DNA from 4 places in the Bacillus sp. JZ109 genome. Region 3 is predicted to be linked to each of the others. Evidence: riboswitches for the same ligand, from Rfam matches in the RefSeq annotation. Region 3 holds a riboswitch; each other region holds the start of a gene.

What was found. A riboswitch is a leader RNA that binds a small molecule or an ion and turns the genes downstream of it on or off. The one in region 3 is predicted to bind S-adenosylmethionine.
Region 1: another riboswitch for S-adenosylmethionine. It lies ahead of M1D94_RS15345 (bifunctional homocysteine S-methyltransferase/methylenetetrahydrofolate reductase); the one in region 3 lies ahead of metK (methionine adenosyltransferase).
Region 2: another riboswitch for S-adenosylmethionine. It lies ahead of M1D94_RS11335 (2-hydroxyacid dehydrogenase); the one in region 3 lies ahead of metK (methionine adenosyltransferase).
Region 4: another riboswitch for S-adenosylmethionine. It lies ahead of mtnW (2,3-diketo-5-methylthiopentyl-1-phosphate enolase); the one in region 3 lies ahead of metK (methionine adenosyltransferase).

What each region holds. Positions count from the first base shown of each region.
Region 1 is NZ_CP096388.1:2,899,811-2,907,948, reverse strand. It holds gene M1D94_RS15370 (YitT family protein) at 1-616, opposite strand, end outside; gene M1D94_RS15365 (mandelate racemase/muconate lactonizing enzyme family protein) at 712-1,827, opposite strand; gene M1D94_RS15360 (MFS transporter) at 1,836-3,104, opposite strand; gene M1D94_RS15355 (GNAT family N-acetyltransferase) at 3,216-4,064, opposite strand; gene M1D94_RS15350 (GNAT family N-acetyltransferase) at 4,070-4,519, opposite strand; gene M1D94_RS15345 (bifunctional homocysteine S-methyltransferase/methylenetetrahydrofolate reductase) at 4,610-6,448, opposite strand; SAM riboswitch class I at 6,538-6,655, opposite strand; gene M1D94_RS15340 (YajQ family cyclic di-GMP-binding protein) at 6,762-7,253, opposite strand; gene M1D94_RS15335 (CvfB family protein) at 7,352-8,138, shown strand, end outside.
Region 2 is NZ_CP096388.1:2,104,887-2,113,024, reverse strand. It holds gene M1D94_RS11340 (FGGY-family carbohydrate kinase) at 1-1,430, opposite strand, end outside; gene M1D94_RS11335 (2-hydroxyacid dehydrogenase) at 1,448-2,470, opposite strand; SAM riboswitch class I at 2,567-2,658, opposite strand; gene M1D94_RS11330 (molybdopterin oxidoreductase family protein) at 2,806-4,848, shown strand; gene M1D94_RS11325 (hypothetical protein) at 4,916-5,236, shown strand; gene M1D94_RS11320 (sugar porter family MFS transporter) at 5,314-6,768, opposite strand; gene M1D94_RS11315 (Gfo/Idh/MocA family protein) at 6,808-7,974, opposite strand; gene M1D94_RS11310 (sugar phosphate isomerase/epimerase family protein) at 7,992-8,138, opposite strand, start outside.
Region 3 is NZ_CP096388.1:1,107,218-1,115,355, reverse strand. It holds gene asnB (asparagine synthase (glutamine-hydrolyzing)) at 1-1,294, opposite strand, end outside; gene metK (methionine adenosyltransferase) at 1,444-2,646, opposite strand; SAM riboswitch class I at 2,814-2,952, opposite strand; gene pckA (phosphoenolpyruvate carboxykinase (ATP)) at 3,149-4,732, shown strand; gene M1D94_RS05710 (DUF2584 domain-containing protein) at 4,771-5,013, opposite strand; gene M1D94_RS05705 (alpha/beta hydrolase family protein) at 5,065-5,838, opposite strand; gene M1D94_RS05700 (ABC transporter substrate-binding protein) at 5,990-6,994, shown strand; gene M1D94_RS05695 (ABC transporter ATP-binding protein) at 7,007-7,789, shown strand; gene M1D94_RS05690 (ABC transporter permease) at 7,764-8,138, shown strand, end outside.
Region 4 is NZ_CP096388.1:2,647,511-2,655,648, forward strand. It holds gene kinD (sporulation kinase KinD) at 1-1,494, shown strand, start outside; gene M1D94_RS13895 (hypothetical protein) at 1,522-1,953, opposite strand; gene spo0E (aspartyl-phosphate phosphatase Spo0E) at 2,039-2,296, opposite strand; gene M1D94_RS13905 (YkvA family protein) at 2,499-2,819, shown strand; gene mtnD (acireductone dioxygenase) at 2,860-3,396, opposite strand; gene M1D94_RS13915 (methylthioribulose 1-phosphate dehydratase) at 3,411-4,040, opposite strand; gene mtnX (2-hydroxy-3-keto-5-methylthiopentenyl-1-phosphate phosphatase) at 3,998-4,705, opposite strand; gene mtnW (2,3-diketo-5-methylthiopentyl-1-phosphate enolase) at 4,702-5,919, opposite strand; SAM riboswitch class I at 6,004-6,104, opposite strand; gene mtnE (methionine-glutamine aminotransferase) at 6,143-7,339, opposite strand; gene M1D94_RS13935 (carbon-nitrogen family hydrolase) at 7,434-8,138, shown strand, end outside.

The DNA.
Region 1 (8,138 bases), 1.8 Mb from region 3:
GGTACATAGGCGTGAGATAGGGAAGTGAGGTCAGACGGATGTTGTAGATGAAGTCGATGACTCTTGTCGATATCACTTGGCATATGAGGGCTTGAATGACGATGCCCCAGTCAATAATAGACGCGGTGACCATAAAAATGATGCAATTCATGATGAGCAGGATCGTTCCGGGATTCCCACCGCGGTAGATAGAAATCATCAGAGCAAGTGCTCCGAACCCTCCGTTTGAAATTTTATATTTGTATAAAAGTCCGATGCCGAGTCCCAATAACACTGCGCCGCTTGCCAGATCAAGCCACAGATTAGATGTGATATCCGGAAAAACCGCATCAAAGATCAATACCGAGACAGAGGTGACGGTGATAGAAGCGAGGGTGCCGGTGAATGTTCTCATCTCCAGCCATTTTAAAGCGGTAAAAAGCATTGATACATTCACAGCCCACACTGAAAATCCGTGGGGGATTTGAAACAGATAATGCAATAGCACCGCAATACCTGCTGCACCGCCTGTTGGAATATCATGCGGAAATAAAAACAAGGACATGCCGAGTCCCTGTAGTACGCCGCCTACGACAATCATAAACGTAAGTTTTGCTTTCATCAGCAGTTCAGCCATTAAGTCATTTGCTCCTTTATGAAAAGACTTGTCCGCTGTTTTCATTTTATGAGGCTGTCCATTATTTATGTCTCAAAATAAAGAAATGGCCCAGCTTAATATGCTGAGCCATCCCACTTGTAGCGATTGACGATCTCCATATTGATCTCTGTTCCAATGCCTTTTCCTTTCGGGATGTGGACCATTCCTTTTGAAGGCTGCAGGCTGACGAGATCTGTAAAAGGATTCTCCATGACGTCCCACTCGATCGGTTCAATGTGATCGTTCTTCATTTTAGACCATGGGGGCAGACAGGCTTGTGCAAATAAAGCATAGAGTCGTGAGAGCGATCCGTCATATGCATGGGCGGATGCTCTGACGCCGAAATAACGCGCGAGCTGGAGGCAGTCCCGAAACTCATCAATTCCGTTGACATGCATGACATCGGGCTGAATGATATCCAAACAGCGCTGTGAAAGGAGAGGCACATATTGCGCCGGGCCTTTCATGTTTTCTCCACCGGCAACAGGAACAGACAAACGGCTTCGAAGCATAGCGTAATCCTGCGGGTGATCAAAGGGCAAAGGCTCCTCAAGCCAGCCAATGTTCGTCCATTCGGAGAAATAGCGCTCCCATTTAAAAGCCGCAGCGGCATCGTAGCTTTGGTTTGCGTCCAGAATCATCGTAATGGAGCTGCCTGCTGTATGCTGCAGCGCATTGATGTGCCGGACATCCTCCTTGAATGAAGTCCCGCCAATTTTGACTTTGATTTGCTCAAACCCTTTTTTCAACTGGGCTTCAACATTGGAGACTGAGCGGCTGATCCATTGCGGGGAGTCTGAGTACGATTGAAAAGACGCGTACACAGGAATCTCCTCTCTGTATCGCCCGCCCCATAATTCGCAAACCGAACAATCCGCAGCTTTGGCTGCAATCTCTGTCAGCGCCATGCTTACAGCGGAGGCCGCCCGCTGGTGCCATTTTTGAATCGTGCGCACTAATGACAGGCGGCTGCCGGCCTGTTTTCCCAATAGAAACGGGATGATCCGCTTCGTAAAACCGACATGGAGAGCAGGGAGCCAATCAACGCATTCTCCCCAGCCGTCTATCCCGCTTTCGGTGATAATCCTAATGAGATAACAAGTCCGATATCGTTTAAACCCATTGGCATCTCCGTATGGCTTTTCTAATCGGTGAAATAGCGGAAAGGTTTCAATCCGTACAATTTTCAAACTGGGTGCTACCTTTCCTCAGCGGGCTGGAGCCGATTGCCAGCCATTTTAGGGTCTTCTTTTTCTTTTGTTTCTTCATTGTTTTGCTTCACATGGATGAGCATCATCACAAGAATCCCGACAACGAGAGTCAATCCCGCGATGCTTAAAAACATGCCGGGTCTGGACCATTGCATCAGGCGGCCGAAAATCGGAGGACCGATCGCTACCCCTAAGAAACGTACAGAGCCGTACAGCGAGGTGACAAATCCCCGTCTTTCTTTGCCGACAGCCCCGGTAATAAAACTGTTCACACAAGGAAGGACAAGACCTGAGCCTATACTGCTCAGTACAAGAACACTGATAAAAAGGACAAGATTTTCAATGAATGACAGTGCCGCGTAGGATACGGTCATGAACGCCAATCCAAGTACGATCAGCTTTTTCATTAACGATTGCTTTTGCCCGATTTTGCTTCCTGTTGTATAGGACGTCACACACATAACCAAAAGCGGGATCGCTAAAATCAAGCCTTTCTTCACGCCGTCGGTGTCGTATGTTTTTTCAAGAACATCTGAGAGATAAAACAGGATGCCGAATAAAGTAAACAAACAGGTCGCACCTGCTAAATAAGCGGTAAACAGCCATCTGCCTTCGTGTTTAAAGACACTTAACAGCCCTTTTGCATATTTTCCGATTGGTGGCGGTTCTTTTTCCTTTTTCTTTTCTTTAATAAAAATCCAAGTCAGTACGATCGAAATGATACAAAACACAGGAAAGGCAAAAAACGCGCCATACCAGACAAGCAGGGCGATCAGCGAGCCAATGATCGGCGATAGCACTTTCCCCATGCCGTTTGAAGCTTCAACAAGGCCGAGCACCTTGCTCTCCTGGGCGCCTTTAAACAGATCTCCCGTCAGTGCCATGGCAATTGGGCCGGTTCCGGCTGCCCCGATTCCCTGTAACGCTCGTCCTGCCATGACCCAAGGATAGGCATTGTCAAAAAAACCTGCCGCAAACCCGGCTAACAAACCGCCGGCACCATACAAAATTAAGCAGGGAATAATGATGACTTTCCTTGAGAATCGGTCTGCGAGATAACCGACAATCGGAATCGCAAAAGCTGCAATCAAGGAAAATACTGTGATCACGAGACTGACTTGAAATTGTGATAAATGAAGTTCAGATTTCATTTTTGGCAAAATCGGAATAAGCATCGAGTTTCCTAGGGTTAATATTAAAGGGATTGAACCGATTGCTACAACCGTCATTCCGTTATTTTGTTTTGATGATTCCATCTCAGAGCACACTCCTTTTCTTCTGCTTAGAATGTCCCTGATGGCTTCGTTTATTCAGCGATCAGACAGCAAAAAACCGAACAGAAGATACCTGTTCGGGAAAAAAGAGGGTTAACCGAGAGCCTGTGAAATCAAAGCATATAAGTGTCCATTTTGAATAGGCGCTTTTTTCTGATAAAACAAAAGCGGAGGTTCATCATCTTTACGAAATCCCATTTCTATCAGGCTGTCATGCAGAGACGTGTGTTCACTCGGTATATCGATTCGCATCGGCCCTTGTTTGCCGGCCGCCAGCCTGTTAATTATTTGTGCTGCAACATCTGATGATGCAGCGATGATAGGGCCGAATTTCAAATTGGCCGGTGTCTGTACAGAAAGTCCGTAGCCAATTAGCTGTCCGTCATGATTTCTGGCGATGATACATTCGCATGAAGCAGAAATAAGCTGCTGCAAAAGATTTGATCGATCTCCGCCAAAGGCTTCCAGATCCGCCGCGGTTAAGTCGTGAAAGTCTTGTTCTCTAAAGGATGTCAGTTCAGCATCAAGCTTTTTTGTATAAGGTTGAAAACTGTGACAGCTGTACTTTCGCACTGAACCTGCCGTATGAAAACCTGCTTTTTCATAAAGCGGCAAACCTTCTTTTGTGGCGCAAAGCCTGATGGCGGTGTTTTCACCCGCTTGGGGGATACAGGCGTTTACCATACGCCGGCCGAGACCGAGCCGTTGATATTCTTTGTCCACGATCACGAGGCCGATAGAAGCAAGCCGGCCAAACAAAAACAAGCCGATGCAGGAAATAATATCACCGCTGACATTTTGATAGCCGAAAAAGCGTCCTTGCTGGACAAGCAGTGCCAGCTCTTGTTCGCCGTAATCCGGCCACCCGGCTTGCCTGCAAAGCCGCAATAGACTAGGGATATGTTCTTCATGAAGCTTAATCAGCTTATCGATTACCCTCATACAGATCACCTGCTTGTTTCGAGTTTTTTATACATGATGATATGAGTGCCTATGCCGGGAATCTCAAACGGTTCGCCGAGTACTTCCCACCCAAGCTTTGAATAGTAGCCTTTCACCTGGCTTCTGGCATTGCACCAGACTGCCTGAACGCCGTTCTTTGCCAGTTTCTCTTCCGCGTGTTTGATCAGCGTGCTCCCGCCTTTTTGATCGCGATATCCTTCAAGCGTTGCCATGCCTCTCAGCCGATATGCTGGGGATTCTGTTATTAATGGCTGATTTTGCGGGGAAAAAGAAGCGATGCTGATCAGCTTTCCTTCAAAAAATGCGCCGAGATGAAAGGAGCCTTTTGCATGATCCTCTTCATATTTGCATTGTTCAATGGATTGATGGGGACGCAGAATGCGGTGCCGGATTTCATATGTATCTTCCGCGGAAATGGTTTTGACTTCGAGCATAATGTTCCTCCTCATGACTGTTTTTCTATATCGTAACACGAATCCCGTTGAAAAAGACCGCCCGATTGGATCAGACAGTCTTTTAAGGGATTAATGCAAAAAGATATTTTGGCGCTGCTCATCTTTTTGCTGAATATAGGAAGTGAGCTCGGCGGTTAAGTCAGATCTGAGGAAAGGCGTTATCAAGTAGATGCCGTTAAACAGCTCGCATGCCGTATCCAGCAGGGAGCGTGCAATCGCAAGGCCTTCCGCCTTTTGCTTTTCTTTATCTTCACCGGCATGGGCCATTTTTTCGCGAATCGTATCAGACAGCTTAATGCCGGGAATTTCATTATGGATGAATTCGGCATTCCGGCTGCTTGTCAGCGGCATGATGCCGATATAGATCGGCGTCTTCAGATGTTTTGTTTCGTTATGGATATCGACAAGCTGCTGCTCGGAATAGACAGGCTGAGAAACAAAATAATCTGCGCCGCAATCTATTTTTTTCTCAAGCCGTTTTACCGCTTTATCCAGATGGCGGACGTTAGGATTAAATGCGGCGGCAACTGAGAAATTCGTTTTCTTGCCGAGCGGTTTTCCAGACAGAGACAGACCTTCATTGAATTGTTTGATCAGCCTGATTAAATCAAAAGATGTTAAATCATATACAGACGTCGCACCAGGAAAATCCCCAATTTTAGAAGGGTCACCTGTAATAGCAAGCACGTCATTCAGCCCTAACGTATCAAGGCCCATTAAATGTGACTGTAAGCCGATAATGTTACGGTCACGGCACGTAATATGGACAAGGGAACGCATATCGAGCTGCTGCTTGATGAGAGCGCCGCAGGCAACATTGCTGATCCGCGGGGTCGCCAGAGAATTGTCGGCGAGTGTCAGGGCATCGATTCCCGCTTCTTTTAATTCAGCAGCAGCGGACAGAAATTTGTCAAAGCTCAGTTTTTTCGGCGGATCCAGTTCTACGATAATAGAGCGTTTTTTCGCCGCGATCTCATCCAGGCCGGGCTCGGTTCGCTCGTGATGAACAGAAATGAATTCTTTCGCCCGGGTTTTGACTTCTTTTTCTGTAATCGGAGCTAGTCCGCCAACTGCTTCCGCCATCGCCCTGATGTGATTCGGCGTTGTGCCGCAGCAGCCGCCGATAATCCGCGCGCCTTGCTTACGGAATTCTGACGCGCTGTTTTGAAAATACGTGTCGTCTGTTTCATAGACGAGCCGTCCCTCTTCAAGCGAAGGAAGACTGCTGTTCGGATAAACGGATAAGAAGACGTCATCAAAAATCGGCACTTCGCTGAGCGCTTCAATCATGTGATAAGGGCCGAGGCGGCAGTTAATGCCGACGATATCAGCTCCGAGATCCGCAATCGAGCGCAATGCGTCAGAAAGCGGCGTTCCGTCCTGCAATACGCCTTGCTCGTGCATGGAGACATTGAGCATAATCGGAAGATCAGTCTCTTTGCGCGCGATTTTCAGCACTTCACGGGCTTCTTCCAAATCATAATATGTTTCTAACAGCAAGCCATCCGGCTCTTCATGCAGCAGCAGATACAACTGCTCGCGGAAGCTGCGCTTAATTTCGTCAAGACTGTACGCGTTTTTATTAAATGTCCGTATGCCGCCCATCGTTCCAAGCACGTATGCATCGCCTGCTGAAGCCCGCGCGATCTTTACGGCCTCCTGATTCATTTTTTTGATGTCATCCTCAAGCCCGTGTCTGGATAATTTAATATAGTTGGCCCCGTACGTATTCGTTTGAATAATGTTGGCTCCCGCTTCAACGTACGCTTTATGTATGCGCTGAATTTCCTCCGGCTTTGAAATATTGAGCTCCTCAAAACACCTGTCAATGCCATAGGAGTAGAGGAGTGTCCCCATGGCGCCGTCACCGATTAACACCTGTCTTTGCAAATCTTCTAAAAGTCCCATTGTCTGCCTCCTTTATTCACATCAGCAAGGAAAAAAGAGAAATAAAAAAAGTCCTCTTAAGAAGAAGACTTTGTCAGTGATTTTGTCTCTTCTTATCTTCCAAGCTGTTCGAGCTTGCTGGATTTAGCACCTTGGTCATGGCTGATCGCCATTACACCGGTTGCTGAAGCTTCGTCGGGCCAGTCCCTCTGCTTCTCTTGATAAGAACGGATATGAAATTTTCGTGTCAGGAAGTGCCAAAAGATACCTGGCGTTTTTCCCTTTCTCCAAATTTACCGAAAATAAAGACAATAATCAATAGGAATCAGAAAATTTATCTGAAATTTATAAATTGAACGTCAATTGGCAGATCTGCTCCCCGTACAGCTGAGATAATCTGCTGCAGGTCATCTTTGTTTTTTCCGGTGACACGCACTTGATCATCCTGCACCTGAGACTTTACTTTCAGTCCGGAGTTTTTGATGATCGTATTGATTTTTTTTGCGTTGTCCTTGTCAATGCCTTGAACAAGCTTTGCACGCTGGCGCACCGTTCCGCCTGACGCGTTTTCAACCTTGCCGTACTCAATGTTTTTTGTCGGTACGTTTCGTTTAATCAATTTGCTGACCAGCACATCTTTCAGCTGGCTTAATTTGAATTCGTCATCGGAAACGAGGATAAGCTCCTCTTTATCTAAAGAAATGTCGCTTTTGCTGCCTTTAAAGTCATATCGGGTACTGATTTCCTTCAGTGCAATTTGGATTGCGTTTTGCACTTCAGGCAATTCCACCTTGGATACAATATCAAATGAACTTTCTTTTGCCATATGAAAACCTCCATAACATTTAACTTATGTGTTGATTATAGTAGAATAAAGAGAAACTTCCAACAGAACAAAGAATCAATTTGTGATGATTGGAAAAAATGTTAACAAAATCCGCAGAGAATAAGCGGAACAGGAAGGACGATAGCATGAGACCAGGGCAGCAATTAACCTTGAGTATAGATCACCAAACCGACTTCGGTTACTTTTTAACCGATGGGGAAGATACGATTCTCTTACATAACAGTGAAATGACTGAGGATATCGAGGACAGAGACGAAGTAGAAGTCTTTATATACGTAGACCAGCAGGAAAGGCTTGCGGCCACGATGAAAATTCCGGTCATCAGCGCGGATGAATATGGCTGGGTTGAAGTGGTGGATAAAGTGGAAGATATGGGCGTTTTCGTTGATGTCGGTTTATCGAAGGACGCACTAGTCGCAACTGAGCATTTGCCGCCGTACGAAGATGTCTGGCCGCAAAAAGGGGACAAACTTTACTGTATGCTGAAGGTGACGAACCGGGGGCGCATGTTTGCGAAACCAGCGCCGGAAGATATCATCAGCGAACTGTTTACCGACGCTTCAGAAGATCTGATGAATAAAGAGCTGACAGGTACGGTGTACAGGCTGATCGCATCGGGTTCATTCGTGATCACGGATGACGGTATCCGCTGTTTTATTCACCCGTCAGAAAGAAAAGAGGAGCCAAGACTCGGTTCAAGAGTCACAGGCCGGGTGATTCAAGTGAAAGAAGACGGTTCAGTCAACTTGTCGCTGCTTCCAAGAAAACAGGATGCAATGTCAGTTGATGCTGAGTGCATTCTAACGTATATGAGAACGAGAAACGGTGCCATGCCGTACAGTGACAAAAGCCAGCCTGATGATA
Region 2 (8,138 bases), 1.0 Mb from region 3:
AAGCGCTGTGTTTGCTTCCATTTCTCATATAAAGCCAATTCTGTCTGACAGTCCTTCGGTTCGATCACCCGGACATTTGCTGACATCTCCTCCGTTAATTGAAAGGTTTCATTGCAAATGACTGCAGCTCCAACAACAGATGCCTGATGATATCCCTCTTGGACATAGACCTTTTTTTGAAGAAGATCCGCGATATATTGAGTGAGCGCTTTGCTTTGGAATCCCCCTCCGCACACCCAAACATAGTCACGTTCAAACGGAGTAACCTCTGTTAAAATGTCAAAGTTCCATTTAATTGAAAATGCGATCTCTTCTAGCGCTGCACGTACAAAATGTGCCCTCTTTAAATGTGCTGACAGCGGGGCATCAAAAAGAAAACCGCCTCTCGTTAACGCATTCTTTTCAGCCGATAAATAAGAGCCGAGAGCCGCTACACATGCATGGTCTTCTTTTGCAAGTGCAGAAATCTCCTCCTCCATTACTTCGTACGTTTCATTCGGATAAAAAATCTGTTTTAATTTTTGATAATTCAAGCCGGTAATTCCCGGATTCGTTTCCACAAGCCAATGCCCTTGATCCGTATGACAGTTCAGCCAGGCTTTATGTTTTGTGTCGCCATGATCCGCAGTAATTTTGGTTATTGGCGTTGTTGTCCCTGATACAATGACAATGTCCTCAAGTCCAGCTCCGGTGCTTTTGACAGCTAGCTGTGTATCCCCGCCCCCTGCTATAACCTTAGCATCTATTGAAAGGCCTAATTCGGATGCATATTCATTTGCTATCGTTCCAATTGCTGTTCCCGCTCTTACAAGAGGCGGAAGGATAGATGGAGAAAAGCCGAATATGTCGCACATCTCTTCTGACCAAGTGTTTTGCTTCACATCAAACAGCAGGGTTTCTGTTGCCTGTGATGGTTCATATGTTAATATTCCGCTCAGTTGGTACGTCACCCAATCACTGATGCTAGTAAAGCTTGCAGTCTTTTCCCATAAAGAGGGCTGGCGCTGTTTTAATCCATAAAGCTTGAGCGCGGAAAAAAGTGCGGTTGGCAGGCGGCCTGTGCGGCTGTATATCTCTTCCCGATCGGGAATGCTCGCCTCCCACTCTCGACCGCGGTTATCGATGTTCGGCAGCCCAAGAAAAGAATCGCCGTTTTGATCGATCAGAACAATCCCCTGTCTTTGACTCGTCGATGTCAAACCAATGATGTCAATATCACACGAACGGGATAGCACACGTTTTGCCAAATTCATCACCTGCTTCCACAGCACCTGAGGAGAAAAATAACGGCTGTCCGGGTAAAGCGTCTCTGTGGAATACACGATGTCCTCCCGTTCAACTGTTAGAACACTGCCAGTTACACTCACGACCGCTACCCTCGCATTGCCTGTGCCAATATCAAAAACGAGATAGCCTTTTTGTTTTTTCATTCTGTTAGCCTCCTTTCTTATACCCCTGTTTTCAGTTCGTCCTTGTTATACATTGTCGGAATATTAAGAGTTTTTTCACCCTTCCACTTTTTGAGGGCTTTATTCAGTATCGTCACGTGATGATCCTCCACTTCAAATGTTGCTCCAGCGAGATGCGGTGTTGCCAGAACATTAGGCAATGAAATCAATTCATAATCTGATTCCTCTGGAGGTTCATGATAAAAAACGTCTAATATCGCACCTCTGATTTTATGTTCTTTTAATACAGATAAAAGATCTTCACGGTTTACAACAACTGCTCTTGAAGTATTGACGAAAATCGCACTCTGTTTCATCAGATCAAAATACTTCCGATCAATAAGTCCAAGTGTTTCCTCAGTACGAGGCAGATGGACAGAAACGATATCACTGTCTGAAAACACCGTTTTAAGAGATACTTTTTCATACAGCGGATGATCGTCTTGAATGAATGGATCGTAATACTTTATTTTACAGTCAAACGCAGTCAGCAGTTTTGCAATCCTTTGACCAACCGCCCCGAACCCAATCATGCCAACCGTTTTTCCTGTTAATTCATTTCCTTTAAATTTGACATAAGCCTGCAGGTAATCACTGTTCCACTTTCCATCCTTCAGCCATTGATTCGAGGCGCTGGTATGGCGCAGAAAGGAAATCACATTTCCAATAAACATTTCAGCAACGGCTTGTGCATTCCGCCCTGGTGTATAAAAAACAGGTATGCCTCTTTTTGAGGCAGCTGCCACATCCACATTGGAGGGCATTCCCCTGCAAACACCGACAAATGAAAGTTCGGGAACAGAAGCAAATACGCTGTCTGTTACCTGATCAAGTTCAGTAATCAAGCCTGTCGCATTTGTTGCTTTTAGCAGCTGAATGAGTTCATCCTCCCGATATGCCCGGCCTTGTTCCTTCCAAGATTGATAAGCAACTGAGTCAAACAAGTTTTCTAGCTCTTTTCGTCCTTCTTCGTTGTACGGTGCTGTAACCAAAACCGTCATGGTGCAAAACATCCTTTTCATCGTATTTTTTCATAAAAAAAATCTCTTTCCGCAGATGGAAAGAGATTCATATATAGGCGCGCTCTGTTACAGGCAGACGCCGGTATAAACCTTGCTTTCCTATCTTTCAAGCTGACGCTTGCTGGAATTGGCACAATAATGTTGCCGAGGTTTCATAGGGCCAGTCCCTCCACCTCTCTGGATAGAAAATGTTGAGTATGTAATTTTCAGAATGAAGAATACGTTTATCATAAAGAAGTCTCAGATTGATGTCAATCTCTTTTTTCAGAATTGACGTTATCATCCGAAATGTTATAATTCTTACAAAATATCTAACTAGAGAGAGGAACTGGGCCATGAAATCTTTTGCCACACAACAAAACGGCATTTTCAAATCCGTTTGCTCGCTGGACTGCCCGGATCAGTGCGGATTGTTAATACATAAAAAAGACGGGAAAATCGTAAAAATGCAAGGAGACCCTGATCATCCTGTCACAGCCGGAAACATATGCAACAAAGTCCGGAATATGACGGAGCGCATATATGATGAAAAGCGGCTGACTACACCGCTCAAACGAACAGGTGCGAAAGGCCAAGCGATATTTGAACCGATTTCCTGGGAAGAGGCAATCGATACGATCACCTCCCGCTGGAAACAGCTGATTGATGCAGAGGGAGCTGAAAGCATACTTCCTTACAGCTTTTACGGAAATATGGGGAAATTGACAGCTGAAGGAATGGACCGCCGCTTTTTTTACCGCATGGGGTCAAGCCAGCTTGAACGGACGATTTGCAGCAAAGCGGGATCTGAAGGCTATAAATATACAATGGGCATAAGCGCGGGAATCGATCCTGAGGAAACCGTTCATACAAAACTATTTATTTTTTGGGGAATCAACGCGGTCAGCACAAATATGCACCAAATTACGATCGCCCAAAAAGCGCGAAAACAAGGTGCCAAAATTGTCGTGATCGATGTGCATAAAAATCAAACAGGACGTCTTGCAGATTGGTTTATCCCAATAAAACCGGGAACCGACAGTGCACTTGCTCTTGGCATCATGCACATTTTATTTAAAGAAAACCTTCATGATGAAGCATTTCTGTCCGAGTACACGGTTGGCTATGAAGAGCTCCGTGAACACGTGAAACAATATGATCCTGAAAAGGTATCGACGATCACCGGTGTCAGTACCGAAGATATTTACCGACTGGCAAAAATGTACGGGAAAACCTCCCCTTCTTTTATCAGAATCGGAAACGGACCCCAGCATCACGATAACGGCGGGATGATTGTAAGGACGATTGCCTGTCTTCCGGCGATTACCGGCCAATGGCTGCACACAGGGGGCGGCGCAATTAAGCATAACAGCGGAATTTTAGAATATAACACAAATGCCTTGCAGCGGCCCGACTTATTGAAAGGGCGCACCCCGAGGTCGTTTAATATGAATCAGCTTGGCAGGGTGCTTTTGGAAACAGACCCGCCGATTCGCTCTCTATTTATTTACGGAACGAACCCTGCCGTCGTCGCGCCCGAAGCAAACAAAGTCAGACATGGATTACTGCGGGAAGACTTGTTTACTGTGGTTCATGATTTGTTTTTAACGGAAACGGCTGCATATGCGGACATTGTACTGCCTGCAACATCCGCTTTTGAAAATACTGATTTTTACACCTCCTACTGGCACCATTACATTCAGCTTCAGCAGCCGGTGATTGAGAGATATGGGGAAAGCAAGTCTAACACTGAGGTTTTCCGATTACTGGCTGAAGCCATGGGATTCACAGACCAGGAGCTTAAAGATTCAGATGAAGAATTAATCCGCCAGGCGCTTGACCATCCAGATAATCCACATTTGGCAGAGATTGATTACGATGCACTTGCTAAGCATTCATTTATGAAAGCGAAACGCGAAAAGCGACTGTTTCCGGGCGAACTTCCAACGCCAAGCGGAAAAATAGAATTATATTCAGAACAAATGAAACAAGACGGCTTCCCTGCTTTACCGACATATACACCTCTTGTAACCGATAATGAACATCCGTTTATGTATGTTCCGGGGCCAAACCATAATTTCTTAAACTCAACATTTTCCAATAATGAAAAACACATCAAGCTTGAAAAGACGCCAAAGCTCTTTATCAACACAAAAGATGCTGAAGAGCTCGGAATCGTTGATGGGGCACCTGTACGAATTTGGAACAGCCGGGGAGAATGCCAGCTGACCGCTGCAGTTGGAGAACAAGTGCTGCCAGGTGTCGTTGTCAGCCAAGGATTATGGGCGGATGAACAAGGAAAAAAACAGCTTGTAAACGCGCTAACCCCAGACCGATTGTCCGATATGGGCGGCGGCGCCACCTTTTTTTCAGGACGCGTGCAGATTGAAAAGGTTTGAAAAAATAATGAAACCCCTAGTATGCCAAGCCCGTATAACATAACATCGACATAATGGAGGCATACACATGGACGTTTTTTTAGGAATTGGTATTGCTTTGGCTGGATATTTTATCGGTGAAGGCTTAAAGCAGATGAACCATCCAAAAGCATATGAAAAAAGTGATACCTTGCTTATAAAAGAACGAGATATTTACTTTTACATCGGACATTTTTTAGGAATAACGACAACTGAGGCAAAACAGTTAGCCGGAGACATGACAGACCTGCCTTACATTAAAATCAACGGGAAAAAGTATGTGCAAAAACAAAGTTTAATAGAATGGATATTTGCATTAGTCAAAAAGCAACAGGATGAAGTTAGTATTAAGAAAAACGGGATTTGCTAGTTGTTTAATGGAAAACATTTGAAAGTAAAGGCTTGCTTCAAAAGCAACGCCTTTTTAATCATAATAAAAGAGAGCGTTTACATATTTATTTCTCCTTTGCCCGATGATGCTTTTCGAACACCTTGATTGCTTCTAAAGTCGTTTTCAAGCTCTTCTAGAGTACGACCTTTTGTTTCCGGCAGATACTTTTTCACGTAAAGAATCGCAGAAGCCCCCAGAACAACGAAGACGAAGAACGTTGACGACATCCCCAATTGATCTAGTAACACAGGAAACGTTAAGCCGATAAGAAAATTCATCATCCAAAGGAAAAACACTGAAATCCCCATTCCGAGCCCTCGCAATCTGAGCGGGAATATTTCTGAAATCATGAGCCACGTAACCACGGATACCGCTGACTGCTGAAAAGCCAGGAACGTAATTGTCAGGCCAATCACGATAAACGGCAGCACGGGAGTTCCTTGAAGTGTGATGGAACAAATCGCTATAAGCAAAATAGAAGCTGTTGTGCCTGCAAGTCCTGTAAGGAGAAGAGGCCGCCTCCCGACTTTACCTACAATCCAGATGCCGAATGTACAGGCTATCACTGAAATAACGCCATTTCCAATGTTTGCGACAAGTGCTGCGTCTCTGGCAAAACCAGCTTTCTGCAAAATTTGCGTGCCATAGAACATAATGGAGTTAACACCGGTTATTTGCTGCACTACAGCGATTCCTATTCCAAGACCTACAAGTCGGCGAATCCATGGGACTGACAAGTCTTTCAGTGTCGCCCGATTTATTTCAGTCTCTCGATTGATTGAAGCTTTGATTTCAGTCAGCTCAGCTTTGGCACAATTTTCTTCCCTTACATACTTAAGAACTCTGAACGCCTCCCCCACCTTCCCTTTCGATGCCAGCCAGCGCGGGCTCTCTGGTACAATAAGCATCCCGAACCACAGAAAAATGGCCGGCAGTGTTGCCAAGATAAGCATAAATCGCCAAACGTGCGCATATTCACCCATTGATGTACCAATGACTGCATTACATGTAAATGCAAGAAGCTGACCTAAAATAATCATCAGATCGTTCTGAGTAATTGTTTTGCCCCGCTGTTCCGCTGGCGACATTTCAGCTAAAAAGGCCGGTACCGTGACAGATGCTGCCCCTACTGCAAGACCAAGTAAACTTCGGCAGATTATCATAACAGATGTGTTTGGTGCGAACGAACAACCAATCGTAGCAATTAAAAACAAGAAAGCTAGATTTAAGATGGTTTTCCGCCTGCCAATACGATCTGCTAACCGTCCTCCAGCCAGGGAGCCAAATGCGGCTCCGAAAAGGAGGGAACTTGTGATGAGACCTTCGGTGAAGGGAGTTAGATCAAGCTGATCTCTTTGTGCCATAAAAGGCAACGCTCCATTGATTACTCCAGTGTCATAACCAAAGAGAAGGCCTCCGAATGTAGAAATGATGGTAATCTTGCGGAAAAATTTTTTATGTTTACACGAGGTATTTCCGCCTGCAGTATCCATTTTTTCACGCTGGTCCATTTTTCTCCTCCTTTTAAAAGGACTTACAATCGCTACATGTTATTGATAGTCCACCCATACTGCGCCTTTATCCGCGGATCGAACGCAGTTTTCCACCCAGCGTACACCTCCCACACCCGCTTCAATTCCTGGATACCACATGTGCTCCAATTCTTTCCCTCGATCAGCAGCTTCCATAGCAACAGCGAATCGGGAATAAAGATTCGACCACGCTTCAAATAGACCTTCTGGATGGCCGCCTCCAATACGGTCATCTTGTAATGCTTCTGGGTATAAATATCCCATTCCGCGCTCTAAAATCTGTACAGGTTTTCCCTGTATTTCAAAACGCAGCTGGTTAGGCTGTTCATCCCACCATTCAATACTTGCTTTGGAACCGATCACACGAATTTTCTGGCCATGCATTGATCCGGCATTTACACATGAAGACCACACCGTGCCGACCGCCCCATTATCGTATTCCATAATCGTATAAGCATTATCTTCAAGAGGCGCTCTGCTTTTTACAAAGCTCTGGCGAGTACATAACAGTTTGTTTATTTTCAGTTCCGGAATCATGATTTCCGATAAAAATAACGGATGAGTTCCTAAATCTCCTAACACGTAGCTCGGACCGGCAAATTTCGGGTCTACACGCCATTTCGTGCTTGGATTATTCATTTCTACAGGATCTGAGTGAAAACCATGTGCAAATTGCATATTAATAATTCTGATGTCACCCAACTCTCCATTTGCGATCATCTGGCGCGCCTGTTCAATCATTTGATGCCCAGAATAACCATATGTAATGCCGACAACTCTGTTCTTTTTCTTTGCCAAATTCTCAAGCTCTTTTGCTTCTTCAAACGTGAAACAAAGAGGCTTTTCACATACAACATGCAAACCGACATTCAGGGCCGCCTTACAAATTTCATAATGAGTGCCGTTTGGAGTTGCGATAGAAACAGCTTCAATACCGTCTTCTCGTTTTGCTTCTTCTTCAAACATTTGCTGGAAATCCAAGTAGCAGCGTTCCGGAGTAACATGAAGATTCATCCCAAAATCTTTTCCCCGTTCCGGATTGATGTCAAATGCCCCTGCAACCAACTGAAAGTGATGATCACGCAAGGCAGCCGAGCGATGAATGTATCCAATTTGACTTCCCCGGCCGCCTCCTACCATTGCCCAGCGTATCGGTCTATCTACCTTTTTTTCACCATTAATCATTTTTGATTCCTCCCTCACTAGTAACCAACATTTTTTAAATAGGCAAGGCTTTGACTGACATCTCTTAAACTAGTATCAGAGTTTCTCGGATCACGTTCTTGCTCAATCGTAATATAGCCGTGATAGTGAATGTCTTTTAGCAACTTGTAAATCGCTTCATAATC
Region 3 (8,138 bases):
CTTCAAAGATTTTCGCGTTACCGATATAACGATCTTGAAGCGGAGTACAGCCGCGCTCAAGCAGGCTCTTTCCTCTCATACCTTCAGGCATAACGGCAGCAACGTGCAGAAGCATCTTTTTCAAGCCGGACGGAATCCGTTCAAACGGTTTAAGCGAAAGCGGTTCACGGTAAATGTTATATCCGCCGAAGAGCTCATCCGCTCCTTCACCTGATAAAGCAACCGTAACATGTTTTTTCGCTTCTTTTGCAACAAAGTACAACGGAATCGCTGCCGGGTCAGCTAGCGGGTCATCAAAATGCCATACGATCTTCGGAAGCTCATTCATGTATTCCTCAGGCGAAATGACTTTGCTGATATTTTCGATGCCCAGCGCCGCTGCCGTTTCTTTCGCTACATCAACCTCACTGAAGCCCTGCTGTTCAAAGCCGACAGAGAATGTTTTTAAGCTTGGATGAAATTCCTTCGCAACAGACACAATAAAGGAAGAATCAATCCCGCCAGACAGGAACGAACCGACAGGAACGTCACTTCTCATATGAACGTTTACAGAGTCATAGATCGCGTCTCGGACTTCTTTCACAAGCTTGTCTTCTTCAGTCTGAACCGGCTTGAAGTTCGCTTTGAAATACGTTTTGAATGTGATATCGCCGTCCGGGCGGATTGTGAATTGTGAACCCGGCTCTACTTTTTTCACATGGGCATCAAGCGTGCTTGGTTCAGGAACAAATTGGAAAGACATGTACTGCTGCAATGCCTCTTTATCTATTTCAATATCATTCTGAGCAACCATTAAACTTTTTCTCTCTGAGGCAAAATAAACCTGATCATTGATCGTTGTGTAGTACAACGGTTTAATGCCGAATGGATCTCTTGCCCCATAAAGCACATGATCGTTTTTATTCCAAATCAGAAAGGCAAACATACCGCGCAGTTTGGACGCCGCTTCTTCTTTATAGTGACGGTAAGTCGCAAGAAGAACCTCTGTGTCCGAATCCGTGTTGAATGTGTACCCCTTTGCTTCAAGCTCTTCTCTCAGTTCAATATAGTTATAGATTTCTCCGTTAAAGATAATCCAATATGTTTCATCTTCATATGATAAAGGCTGTCCGCCATTTTCTACATCAATAATGCTGAGCCGTCTGAATCCGAAGCCGACGTGCTCATCATGGAAATATCCATCACTGTCAGGACCGCGGTGAACGATCATTTGGTTCATTTGTTTGATTAGTTCTTCTTGATCAGCGGTTTGAGCTAACGGATGCTTGTTAAAAACCCCGACAAATCCACACATAGTATTGCCTCCATAATTAAAATTGTCATCATTGAACCCCTATTTATAGACGCTGTGAATAGTATTTGGTTTCACAGTTATGTAAAAAAATAAACATGAATACAACGATAAAAAAGGGAAAGCCGCTTAACCAGTAAGCGGCTATAAAATTATTCTCCTAACGCTTCTTTACGCAACTGCTCCGCTTTGTCTGTGCGCTCCCATGGAAGGTCAACATCGTGACGTCCAAAGTGGCCGTACGCAGCAGTTTGTTTGTAGATCGGACGGCGCAAATCAAGCATTTTGATAATGCCGGCAGGTCGTAAATCAAAGTTATTGCGAACAACTTCAATCAGTTTTTCCTCAGAAGCTTTTCCGGAACCGAATGTGTTGATTGAGATTGACACAGGCTGTGCAACACCGATCGCGTAAGCAAGCTGTACTTCGCAAGAATCAGCAAGCTCAGCCGCAACGATGTTTTTCGCAACGTATCTTGCCGCATAAGCTGCAGAACGGTCTACCTTCGTCGCATCCTTACCTGAGAACGCGCCTCCGCCGTGGCGTGCATAGCCGCCGTACGTATCAACGATGATTTTGCGTCCTGTAAGTCCCGCATCCCCTTGAGGGCCTCCGATTACGAAACGTCCTGTAGGGTTGATGAAATATTTTGTTTCTTCATCAATCAGCTCTTCAGGAACAACCGGATTGATGACATGTTCTTTAATGTTGCGCTGAATTTGCTCAAGTGTAATTTCAGGATGATGCTGAGTTGAAATAACAATCGCGTCAATGCGGACTGGTTTGTTATTTTCATCGTACTCAACCGTTACCTGTGTTTTGCCGTCAGGGCGAAGGTACGGAAGAATATCTTCTTTACGGACTTCACTTAGGCGGCGGGCTAATTTATGGGCAAGTGAAATTGGAAGAGGCATAAGCTCTTTCGTTTCGTTGCACGCATAACCGAACATTAATCCTTGGTCACCCGCACCAATCGCTTCAATTTCTTCGTCGCTCATTGTGCCTTCACGGGCTTCAAGCGCTTGATCTACGCCCATCGCGATATCAGCAGACTGCTCATCAATTGATGTTAAAACCGCACAAGTTTCCGCATCAAATCCGTATTTTGCACGTGTGTATCCGATTTCTTTAATGGTTTGGCGAACCGTTTTCGGAATGTCAACATACGTAGAAGTTGTGATCTCTCCGCTTACAAGAACCAAACCTGTTGTCACAGATGTTTCACAAGCAACACGCGCGTTAGGGTCTTTCTTTAAAATTTCATCTAAAATGCTGTCAGAAATCTGGTCACAGATTTTATCCGGATGCCCCTCCGTAACAGATTCTGATGTAAATAAACGACGATTTTTACTCATGATTTGCTTCCTCCTGCACAAGGCCTCCCGAAAGACCTTGTATATATGATACGGAACTCGCTCCCTCTTATACAATGTACAGTTATATTAGAGAATGTTAATTGGCATATTTATGAAATAAAAAAACCTTTTCCATCGAGGAAAGGGTTTGGTCTTTGTGCCTTTCACTCTTATCGCTCAAGGAATCATACAACCTTGCAACAGGTTAGCACCTTGGTTGTCTCACTCAGTTGAACATAATAAATAACAGAGAAACCGGTTGCTGGGCTTCATAGGGCCTGTCCCTCCGCCAGCTCGGGATAAGAGTATCCGCTCAATGAAATATCTTATCGTAAAAGGGTTTGCAATGTCAATATGATTCAGAAGAAATAGGCACCTATATTGAGGGAAAACAATGGAAATGCACACACAAAAAATAATAAATAGTATAGACTATTTGAAAATATATGTTATACTAATTCACAATTAGCAAAACACAAAAAACGATAAAGGAAGGTTTCATATGAACTCAGTTGATTTGACCGCTGATTTACAAGCCTTATTAACATGTCCAAATGTGCGTCATAATTTATCTGCAGCACAGCTAACAGAAAAAGTCCTCTCCCGAAACGAAGGCATTTTAACATCCACAGGTGCTGTTCGCGCGACTACAGGCGCTTACACAGGACGCTCACCTAAAGATAAATTCATCGTGGAGGAAGAAAGCACGAAAAATAAGATCGATTGGGGCCCGGTGAATCAGCCGATTTCAGAAGAAGCGTTTGAGCGGCTGTACACGAAAGTTGTCAGCTATTTAAAGGAGCGAGATGAGCTGTTTGTTTTCGAAGGATTTGCCGGAGCAGACGAGAAATACAGGCTGCCGATCACTGTCGTAAATGAGTTCGCATGGCACAATTTATTTGCTCGGCAGCTGTTTATCCGTCCGGAAGGAAATGATAAGAAAACAGTTGAGCAGCCGTTCACCATTCTTTCTGCTCCGCATTTCAAAGCGGATCCAAAAACAGACGGCACTCATTCCGAAACGTTTATTATTGTCTCTTTCGAAAAGCGGACAATTTTAATCGGCGGAACTGAGTATGCCGGTGAAATGAAGAAGTCCATTTTCTCCATTATGAATTTCCTGCTGCCTGAAAGAGATATTTTATCTATGCACTGCTCCGCCAATGTCGGTGAAAAAGGCGATGTCGCCCTTTTCTTCGGACTGTCAGGAACAGGCAAGACCACCCTGTCGGCAGATGCTGACCGCAAGCTGATCGGTGACGATGAACATGGCTGGTCTGATACAGGCGTCTTTAATATTGAAGGCGGGTGCTACGCTAAGTGCATTCATTTAAGCGAGGAAAAGGAACCGCAAATCTTTAACGCGATCCGTTTCGGGTCTGTTCTCGAAAATGTCGTTGTTGACGAAGATACACGCGAAGCCAATTATGATGATTCCTTCTATACTGAAAACACGCGGGCAGCTTACCCGATTCATATGATTGACAACATCGTGACTCCAAGCATGGCCGGCCATCCGTCAGCAATTGTATTTTTGACGGCTGATGCATTCGGAGTCCTGCCGCCGATCAGCAAACTAACGAAGGAGCAGGCCATGTACCATTTCTTGAGCGGTTACACGAGTAAGCTTGCCGGAACCGAACGTGGTGTAACGTCTCCTGAAACGACGTTCTCTACATGCTTCGGCTCACCTTTCCTGCCGCTTCCTGCTCACGTCTATGCTGAGATGCTCGGCAAAAAGATCGATGAACACGGCGCAGACGTTTTCTTAGTCAATACCGGCTGGACCGGGGGCGGCTACGGCACAGGCGAACGAATGAAGCTTTCTTACACTAGAGCAATGGTCAAAGCAGCGATTGAAGGTAAATTAGAGGATGCTGAAATGATAACTGACGATATTTTCGGCCTGCACATTCCGGCACATGTTCCTGGCGTTCCTGATCATATCCTTCAGCCTGAAAATACGTGGACCAACAAGGAAGAATACAAAGAAAAAGCAGTCTACCTTGCAAATGAATTCAAAGAGAACTTTAAAAAGTTCGCACATACCGATGCCATCGCCCAGGCAGGCGGCCCTCTCGTATAAAAAACAAAAGCCAAGAGCAATTATGCTCTTGGCTTGTTTTAATTGACGGAATGCAAAGAAGTCAGCTTGTATGTAATGATGGTCCGGCCTTCTTCCCATTGAAGCTTCTGCACTTCAGCTGTGCCTGACTTTTCGCCAAACTTTGTTTTGCGTACATCCATTGGAATCTCCATCGGATATACTCGGTATCCGTCCTTCTCTAACGTGAATATATTTTCATCTATGCGAACTTCTTTTCCTTTTGTCACAATCAGTGTATTAAATTCAACAGGCATTCCCAAAGTGAAATCCCCTTTCGTTCTCTTTTTTCTTTATCATAACATATTTCACTGTCAGCGGTTTTTCATCCATTGTGTGAGCTGCCGCACGATACGCCGGTTTTCTTTTGGCGGGAAATAATGTGTGAATGTACTGTAGTACCACGTCTCCACCGGCTTATGCAGTTGTTTTAGCTTCTCTTCAAATAAATAGGAATGCTGAATCGAAACATTTTGGTCTTTTTCTCCATGGATTAACAGCACGGGTGCCTGAATTTTATTTACTTGGTCAAACGGTGTCCTCCATTGATATTCCTCAGGCACCTTTTTCGGTGTTCCGCCGATGACTCTTTTCATCATTCGCCGCAAATCCTGCCGCTCCTCGTATGTAAGAATCATATCACTGACGCCTCCCCAGGAAACAAATGAAGCTGCCTGCCCGCCCATTTCGATCGCAGTGAGCATTCCCATAATTCCGCCGCGGGAAAAACCGAAGATGTGGATTCTATCCTTCTTGACATTTGGGTGCTGCTGAAGCAGGCGAAAAGCAGAAAATGCATCCTCCCTGTCTTCTCCGGCAAAATCCTCATTGCCTTCTCCTCCTTGATTTCCTCTGTAAAAAGGAGCAAACACCACAAACCCTTGGGATGCAAACTGGATAATCCGGCCCGGCCGAACCATGCCCACGCTTTTAATCCCGCCGCGCAAATATAAAAATCCGTCATATTGTCCGGGTTCCGCCGGCTCAGCCAGAAGCCCCTTAACCCGTAATCCATTTGACAGATAGCAGATCGTATACAAACGCACATGCTGGCTTGGCGACGGAAATCTTCTTTTCTCTACAATCAAAACAGCCGCCTCCTTTTTTTCTATATGCTTTCCTTACTCCAAAATTACATCCGGAGAACCTGGTTAGGCATTCACACATTTTTATACCCATCATACGATATGTAAAGCAAAAAAGGATATTAACTTGATGCGAAATAAGGAGGTTGTCTATGTGAACAGATGGTTAAGGCTGAGCTTCGCCTGTGTCGGCAGTATCTTTCTGATGTTCGCCCTGGCGGCTTGCAAGCAGGAAGAAACGCTCACAAAAGTCAAGGTAGCTGAAGTGACCCATTCAATTTTTTACGCACCTTTATATGTTGCTGAGTCTAAAGGGTTTTTTAAAGAAGAAGGGCTTGATGTCGATGTGAATACGACCTGGGGCGGAGACAAAACGATGACATCGCTTCTTTCCAACGGCTCCGACATCGCGCTTGTCGGGTCAGAAACATCTATTTATGTCGAAGCGCAAGGGGCTAAAGATCCCGTCATTAATTTCGCCCAGCTGACTCAGACAGACGGAACGTTTCTTGTCGCGAGAGAAGATGTTGAACACTTCGACTGGGATCAGTTGAAAGGAAAAACGTTTCTCGGTCAGCGAAAAGGCGGCATGCCGCAAATGGTCGGCGAGTATGTACTGAACAAACATAAGATTAACCCGCATAAGGATATAGACCTCATCCAGAACATAGACTTCGCCAATATTGCCAATGCGTTTGCTTCTGGAACCGGTGAGTATGTACAGCTCTTTGAACCGCAGGCTTCTCTCTTTGAGAAAAAAGGCATCGGCCATATCGTGGCTTCATTCGGAGAAGAATCAGGAGAGGTTCCTTATACGACTTTTATGGCGAAACAAAGCTATTTGAAGAAAAATGAAGACACAGCCGTCAAGTTTACAAAGGCCATTTATAAGGCGCAGCAGTGGGTTGAAAACCATTCTGCGAAGGACATCACAGATGCCATTAAAGATGAATTTGATGATACCGACCCAGACGTCATCGAAACATCCATTGAACGCTATAAAAAACAGCATTCATATTCACCAGACCCTCTGCTTAACGAAAAAGAATGGGAGCTTCTCCAAACCATTATGGATCAATCGGGAGAACTGCCGAAGCACATTCCATACAATCAGCTTGTAAATAAAGAAATTGCTGAAAAAGTCACCTCGGAGAAATAGGAGGCGCCATCTATGTCTTTCTTACATGTCGACCATGTAACCCATACTTATTTTTCTATTAAAGAAAAAACAACGGCTGTGCGGGATATTCATTTCGATGCCGAAAAAGGCGATTTCATCTCATTTCTCGGCCCAAGCGGCTGCGGAAAAACAACATTGCTTTCCATTATTGCCGGTTTGATTGAGCCATCAGAAGGCAGAGTTCTGATTGAAGGCCGTGAGCCGAATCAAAAAGAACATAATATTGGCTATATGCTTCAGCAGGATTACTTATTTCCCTGGAAATCTATCGAGGAAAATGTGCTTCTCGGTTTAAAAATCGCCGACACGCTGACAGAAGAAAGCAAAGCCGCTGCACTCGGTCTATTGCCGGAGTTCGGCCTCATAGATGTGGAGAAAAAATATCCGAAAGAGCTGTCAGGCGGGATGCGCCAGCGGGCTGCGCTTGCAAGAACACTTGCGCCTAACCCTAGTCTGCTTTTGCTGGATGAGCCATTTTCCGCGCTTGATTTTCAGACAAAGCTGTCTTTGGAAAACCTGGTATTCCGCACATTAAAGGAATATCAAAAAACAGCAGTGCTTGTCACTCATGATATAGGGGAAGCGATAGCGATGAGCGATACGATCTTTTTATTTTCAAATCAGCCGGGCACCATCCATCAGATTTTTACCATCCCTAAGGAATTGGCCGCGATGTTGCCTTTTGACGCCCGTCAGGAACCTTCCTTCCAGACACTGTTTCAAACGATATGGAAGGAGCTGAATTCTCTTGAGAAACAGCAAAGAAACCATTGATCTGCTTCACGAGCAGTATCAATTCAAACAGAAAAAGGAAAAGTGGAAGGTCCATTCCTTTCAGCTTGCCATATTTATTCTCTTTTTCTCGGGCTGGGAAATCTCCAGCAGGCAGGGCTGGATCGATCCGCTGATCTTCAGCTCTCCATCAGCTGTGTGGCGATTATTGCTGGAGAAACTTGGTGACGGTTCTTTACTGTCACACATCGGCGTCACTTTATTTGAAACGGTGCTTGGCTTTTTGCTCGGGACGTTTATGGGCACGTGCCTCGCCGCTTTGTTATGGTGGTCTAACCGACTTGCCAGAATTTTAGATCCGTATCTTGTGATTTTGAATGCAATGCCGAAA
Region 4 (8,138 bases), 1.5 Mb from region 3:
CTAAAAGGCGCCTGCGGGAGAGTCAAACTTTATATCATACTGGTCGTGATTCCGGCAATCGTCATCAGCTTTTTCGTATATGAAAAAGAAAAAGATACAATAGCTGCAGAACATAAACAAGAAGCAAGTGTCCTGCTAAACCTTCACCGCAACAAAATCAATTATTTAATCGGAGAAACAATGGCGAGAATGACCTCCTTGTCCATCGCCATCGACAGACCGGTTGATATAAAGAAAATGCAGTCAATTTTGGAAAAGACCTTTGATTCAGAGCCGAGATTTTCCGGTCTCTATTTTCTCAATGCCAAAGGAGACGTCACCGCAAGCACAACCGAATTAAAAACGAAAGTAAACCTGGCCGACAGATCTTTTTTTACAAAAGCAAAGGAAACTAAAAAGACAGTCATTTCAGATAGTTATTCTAGCAGAATTACTGGTCAGCCAATTTTCACAATTTGTGTGCCTGTTTTGGACTCAAAACGTAATGTGACAGATTATCTTGTCGCAGCAATTCAAATTGATTATTTGAAAAATCTCATTAACTTACTAAGCCCTGATGTTTATATTGAAGTTGTGAACCAAGACGGGAAAATGATTTTTGCGAGCGGACAAGCCTCTCATGCAGAGGATCAGAAACCTGTCAGCGGATATCTGGATGATATCAGCTGGAATATGAAAGTCTATCCGAACCCGGTCACAATAGAAGAACTGTCGAAAAGCCTTGTGCTTCCGCTTTCATGTATTATTGTTCTGCTGAATATCCTTTTTATTCTCGTGCTGTATTATTTGCTGAAGCGGCAGACCCAGCTGGAGCGCTCAGAAAACGAGGCGCAAAAATTAGAGCTGATCGGGACGCTTGCTGCCAGCACAGCCCATGAAATCCGTAACCCCCTCACCGGGATAAGCGGCTTTATTCAGCTGTTGCAAAAGAAATATAAAGGTGAGGAAGATCAGCTTTACTTCTCCATTATCGAACAGGAGATAAAACGCATCAATCAAATAGTGAGTGAGTTTCTTGTTCTCGGCAAGCCGACAGCTGAAAAATGGGAGCTGAACTCACTTCAGGACATTATCGGAGAAATTATGCCGATCATTTATTCTGAGGGCAATCTATACAATGTTGAAGTCGAATTACAGTATTTAACCGAGCAGCCCTTACTCGTAAAATGTACAAAAGATCATATTAAACAAGTGATTTTAAATGTAGCAAAAAATGGCCTCGAGTCAATGCCTGAAGGAGGCAAACTGACAATCTCCCTAGGAGCTTTAGATAAAAAAGCCATAATCAAAGTTGTGGATAACGGTGAAGGGATTTCTCAGGAAATGCTGGATCACATCTTCCTTCCCTTTGTTACTTCTAAAGAAAAAGGAACCGGTCTCGGCCTTGTTGTTTGTAAACGGATCGTGCTGATGTACGGAGGCTCTATTCATATTGAAAGTGAAGTGCGAAGAGGCACAGAGGTGACAATCACCCTCCCCGTATCCGCATCATAGCCCCCCTGACCATGTCAGGAGGGTTTTTTATCTTCGTGATCGGGCATTGCCATTCGATTTGCTTGCTGGTCTTCCAGAAAAAAGGATTTTGATGAAACGCAACAGCATTTTCAAAAGCAAAAAAAACATAAAAAATACTAAAAAACCCTTTATACCTTCCGTGGCATCTAAAAACTCCATATTCCCTCTACCCGTCACCTTTTGCTGAATCTCAATCGCAAATACGATGACAATGATGACTGTAACAGTATAGATAAAGGACAAGGCGGTCATACTCCATTTAGAAAGCCATGTAAACACAGCGTGAGTGACGCCGAAAAAGAATATGCCAAAAATGCCGATCACCCAAAAATGCATTTCTTTGTCAGTTAAATGAATGCCAAATATTCCGCATAAGGAAATAAAAGCATCATGAAATTGATTGACCATTTCGGTAATGAGAATCGCCAGTTCCTTCATTAGTTCCCTCTTTCATATGAATTTTTTCCAGAAAAAAAGAGCGCTTCCGAAAAGCTCTCTCTTTATATATGCATCTGATAGGCCGCTATTTATTTGCATCATATGCTGGCATAACATCTCTGCGGGGCCACAAGCCTAATTTCTTTACAAGGCCTTGAATCCCTTGGGAATGTTCGTTTTCTTGCATAAGCTGATGATATTCATTTATTAAACAATCCAGCTCCTGACTGTGCCTGATCGTGTCATGCCCTGTAAATCCCTGCTTTCTAGCGGCATCTATCATTAACTTTCTTTTTTCATCAATAGACACCAACAATCTTTCTTGTTCAGAAGAACCGCCCATTCACTTCACCCCTCGCCGCTAAGAAATAGGAAACAAGTTTGATTGGGTTATTGTGCATTATTACAGATTATACTTTATTTGTAAACATATTTTCATTAAATAAGTTAATTTTTCAGGTATAATAGATATATTGATAGGATTAGAAGAACAATACCCAGGTGAAGAATATCTTAAACACGCCGCCAGGCAGGAGGTATGCCCAATGAAGAAAAAGAAAGCAATAATGCTCGGAGCGGCAGGCGGAAAAGCGATTTTAAAGAGGAAAAACCGAAAAAAATGTATCCAGCACATTACTACTTTTTTTCAGATGCTTCGCGATTGGCGAAATGGCGACTACCCTCGTTCACAGGTTAAAACACTTTTGCTGTTAACTGCCGCAATCCTGTATATCGTCATGCCGCTCGATATCATTCCAGACGTAATCCTCGGTCTTGGATTCATTGACGATGCAGCTGTTTTAGGTTTGATTTGGACACTGATTAAAAAAGAACTGTCACAATATGAAAAGTGGCGTTTGCAATAAATATAAAAAGCCCCGTTCGATGAACGGGGCTATCTCATGCTTATTGATTCACGCTGTCTTTTTCATAAATAGGAACCCAGCCTTCAGTTGTGACAAAAATTCTCACCGCGACAACTTTGCGGTCCTCCTGAAGCGTGAAGTAATGGCGGATATTCTCAGGCACGGAGATTAAATCTCCAGGGTTTAAACGGACATCAAAAAACGTGCCGTCCTTGCCTTGAATGACAAAAATACCGTGTCCGCTTACAATAAAACGAACCTCATCGTCTGTATGGTGATGCTCTCTTTTAAAGTTTTCAAGCAGTTCATCAAGTTTCGGATTGCTGTCTGACAATGAAATAACATCCTGTGCTTTATAGCCGCGGCGGGTTGAGATATCTTTAATTTCAGTTTCGAAGGTATCAAGAATTTGCTGTTTTTCTTCTTCTGTCAGGTCATATTTCTCTGAGAGATGTTCCGGAAGCTTCGTGATATCCCATTGCTCATAAATAACCTCTTGACTGTCCAGAAAGCTTGCCACTTCCTCTTGATTTTCAATCGTTGTATTTGCCTCATCATGAATTCGAATTGTAGCCATTTCAATTCCTCCTTTTATTTAACCAGCTGATGCTGGAGTGTTTTCAATTTCAAATGGTAGCTGAACAAAAATTCATACGCTTCAAGCACTCTTTTTGCCTCAAATGCTGTTTTCCCCCAAGCCGTAATACCATGATTTCGGATCAGAACAGCTCCTGAATCTTCTGAAATCTCTTCCGCAAACAGTGCCGCTAGCGTCGGGATATGTGCCGCATTTTCTATAATCGGAACGGTCACTTCTGCGTTCTCTTCCCACAAGCCGAGTGCTTTTATAATTTCCTGGCCTTTGAATGTGATTTTCTTTTGGTCTCCGTATAACTCTGAAATCACATTATTGTTTACCGTATGGACATGCAGGCAGCATCCGGCATTGGTTTTATTGTACAAATGTGTATGCAAAAGCGTTTCTGCTGACGGTTTCAGAGAATGCCCGCTTTCAGCAGGCTCTCCGTTTTGATCGACCAGCAGAAAATCTTCAACCGTCTCTTTACGTTTATCTTTTCCGCTTGCAGTGACGAGAAATGTTAAAGGCTCATCTGTAACCTTAATTGACAGATTACCGCTAGTCGCCGGAAACCAATCTCTCTCTGCCAATTCCCGTTTTACTTCAGCGAGCTCTCGCCAGCGTTCTTGTTTTGCAGCCATTCCTGTACCTCCTTTACATTCTCAATTTCCTTTCTGATCTCATAAAAATCTTGATACGGAAGATGATTGAGGTTTTGCTCCCGGCATTCGTTTAATAAATAATCCCTTGCAAAGCATAGGTCAGACAGCTTTGCTGCCTCCACATCTGTAACCGAATCACCGATCATGATGATATATTGGTTCGGTTCAGAAAGTTCATGGATGACCGACGGCTTACAGCACCCGCATTGATTGCTGCATGTGCCCTTGCAGGAATGAGGCCAGTCAATATGGATATAGTCATTGTCAAATGAAGCATGGTTGCAATAAATGCGGTCTTTCTCCACAATGCCTTCAAGCAAAGGATATACAAAAAAGTCCATTCCACCGCTTATGACATAAAACGGAATCTCGTGCTCATTGATAAATGCTACAAATTCCCGAAAGCCTTCCCTGATTTTTGCATCTTCCAATACAAAACTTGTAATCTCTTCTTTTAAACGGCTGGGCAAAAGGCCGAACATCCGCCCGACACCTTCCTTGATCGACAGCGTTTTGGAAAGTACGCCGTCTTTTAATGCCACCCACTCTGGGGGAGCAAATGTTTTCATGATATTTATAATGTTGTCGTTCATCGTGATTGTTCCGTCAAAATCACAAATAATAAAAGGTTTTCGAGTCGTCATACGGCTTCAACCTTTCCCCATTTATCTAGCGCAAGCTTAAGATCCTTGCATTGTTCGGCTTTTTCATCAATCGGCTGGGCCTCTAGGACCGCATCAATAATGGCTCTGAACGCTCGCCCCCCGCCTTGGGCACCGTTCGGATGTCCATGTACGCCTCCTCCGGCGTTAATAATGTGGTCTATGCCGAAATCACGCATTAATAGCGGAACCATGCCGGGATGAATGCCTGCTGACGGAACAGCAAATGTTTGGTTAAAAGCATCCTCTCTCACACATTCTTCATGAATCGCCAGTGCATCTGCTCTTGGAAGCGCAACCGAACCATATGGAGACGGAAAGAGGCTGAAGTCAGCACCGCAATATCGGTTTAATTTTCCGAGTAAAAGAGCGTGAGAAAAACCGTAAAACGGAGAAGACGTAAACGCTCCGCTCACTGCTGGATGCGCCATAATCGGAACTGGGATTTCAGGATCTTCCGCAAGGCCTTGCATAACGTCCAAGCCGTAAGCGAAGACATTAAACAAAAGCGCATCCGCTCCCAACTCGGCGGCGCGTCTCGCTTTGTCTTTCAGATCAGCCGTACGTCCGGTCAAATTCACCGCATACAGCGTTTTATGTCCGGTCTGCTCATACGTTTCTTTCAATATTTGCTTTCCTTCTGCAATTCTTGTTTCAAAAGGCGCTAGACCAGTCTCAAAGAAAATTTCATCGTCTTTAATCAAGTCAACTCCGCCAAGCGCCTGCTGCCGGAGCTGTTCTTTAATATCACTCAGGTCCCTTCCGATTACGCCTTTAAATATGCTCATTAACAGCGGTCTCTCAAACTCTCCCAGCAGCTTCCGGATGCCGTATACGCCAAACTTCGGTCCCGGCAGTGCACGCTTAAATGCTTCAGAGAAGTGAAGATCGATTAATTTGATTTTTCCGTCCAGGGACAGCTTGCCAAACACTGTTGTCAGCAAAGCCGGAATATCCTGAGAGAAATTGATTTCAGGATAGGCAATTGTGATGACCGCTTGTTTTTCTGATGCAGCAGTTCCCTCTCTCTCCTCAACTTTTATCACCCGCCCCTTGTGCTTTTGCATTTGCTCCTGTTTTACAAGGGGCAGATCAGTCCAGGAGCCTACTGTCAATCCTGTTGCGATTTGTTCTGCTTTCTTCTCTGTATCGGCTCCCGGTTCGGTCAGGAGATATGTCGCTAATAACTCACTCATGCCAGAGCTCCTTTCATTTTCATCCATATCAAAAAACCTCTTCAAACTGCAATCGCGTCTAAAGAGGTTTCGTTTCTCGTCCGAATCTTATCTCTCAGCCGCTAGCTGCAAGAATTAGCACCGTGCTTTATAAGTCGGTTGCCGGGCTTCATCGGGCTCGTCCCTCTGCCTGCTCTTGATAAGAAAATATAGATTTTATAAATTATTTTGAATTATCCCATCGTTATAAGGTCTTGTCAATGCTTTTTTGGGTAAACAGGTTCAGTTTGCCAATTCGATAAGCGGCTTCCTTAAGTCTTTCTTCACTTGTTAAAAGTCCGACTCTGACGTAGCCCTCGCCATATTCACCGAAGCCGTTTCCAGCCGCAACTGCCACATTCGCTTTTTCCAGCAAAAGATCTGAGAACTGCTCAGAAGTATAGCCTTCAGGCACAGGCAGCCATGCAAAAAAAGAACCTGCGGGAGCTGTTACATCCCAGCCGATTTCCCGGCATGCCGTGATCCAAGCGTTTCTCCTGCTCTCATACCTGGCATTTTGCTCTGCCACACACGTCTGATCGGCTAACAGTGCCTCTGCTGCAGCCTCCTGAGTCGCTCTGAAAAGACTGACAAACATATGGTCTTGATAAAGATTGATCGCTTCAATGACCGAAGCGTTTCCGACGGCAAAGCCAACCCGCCATCCTGCCATATTATACGTTTTTGACAGCGTGTAAATTTCAATTCCGATATCCTTCGCACCTTCAGTCTGCAAAAAGCTTAAAGGCTTGCAGCCGTCAAATCCGACAGCGCCGTAAGCAAAATCGTGAACGACGCAGATTCCGTTTTCAGCCGCAAAACGCACGGTATCTTCAAAGAACTCGGAAGTAGCAACAGCTCCAGTCGGATTATTCGGATAATTCAAATACATCAATTTCGCCTGTTCCCTTATTTCAGCGGTTATGCTGCTGTAATCAGGGAGAAACGCCCTGTCCTTTACGAGCGGCATCATTTCCATCTTTGCTTTTGCAAGTGTGACACCCGACCAGTAATCAGGATAACCCGGATCGGGAACTAAAATCGTATCACCGGGATTCAACAAGCATTGCGGGAGCTCGACTAAACCGGCTTTTCCGCCGAATAATACAGCGACTTCGGTTTCCGGATCCAGATCAATGCCGTATTCTCTTTTGTAAAATGCAGCAGCCGCTGACTTCAGACGGTATGAGCCGCGAAAAGACGAATATTTATGATTCTCAGGATCAGCGACAGCTCGTTTCATCTCCTCAACAATATGCTCAGGAGTCGGCTGATCTGGATTTCCCTGTCCTAGATTGATAACGTCATGTCCTTCTGCGAGCTTTCGGTTCACTTTCTGCACCAGAGAAGCGAAGAATTGTTTAGGCAATTCCTTCAATACATGAGACTGTTCAAATTTCATCTATTCTCACCTTCTAAAAAAATCTTGAAATGATAGTCCATCATCATATATGGTTAAATGAAAAAAGTAAAGAAAAATTTGGGGTGTTAAAAAGATGAAATGGACGATATCTTGTCTTCAATTTGATATTTCATACGGCAAACCTTCGGAAAATATAAAAAAGGCTGAATTTTTCATCGGAAAAGAAAGCAAACATGCTGATGTTCTTGTTCTGCCTGAATTATGGACGACCGGATATGATCTGGCCAATCTTGATGAACTCGCTGACGAAGACGGCCGCTCCGCTCAGAGCTGGCTGAAGAAAACGGCAAAAAAACATGGTGTTCATATTGTCGCCGGGTCGGTCGCTGTCAGGAAGAATTCTGATGTTTATAATACAATGTACATCGCGGATAAGGAAGGGCAAATCATTAAAGAGTACAGAAAAGCCCATCTTTTTCAGCTGATGGATGAGCATCTGTATTTATCAGCCGGTTCCGAAGACGGATACTTTGAGCTTGACGGCGTCAAAAGCTCAGGATTGATCTGTTACGATATCCGTTTTCCGGAATGGATCAGAAAACATACGACAAAAGGCGCCAACGTGCTGTTTATTTCTGCGGAATGGCCTCTTCCCCGCCTTGATCATTGGAAAAGCCTGCTTATTGCGCGGGCCATTGAAAATCAATGCTTTGTCGCAGCCTGCAATTGTACCGGTTCAAATCCGGATAATGAATTTGCAGGACATAGCCTGATTATTGATCCATGGGGGCGTGTACTTGCTGAAGGCGGTCGGGAAGAAGGCATAGTCCGAGCGGAA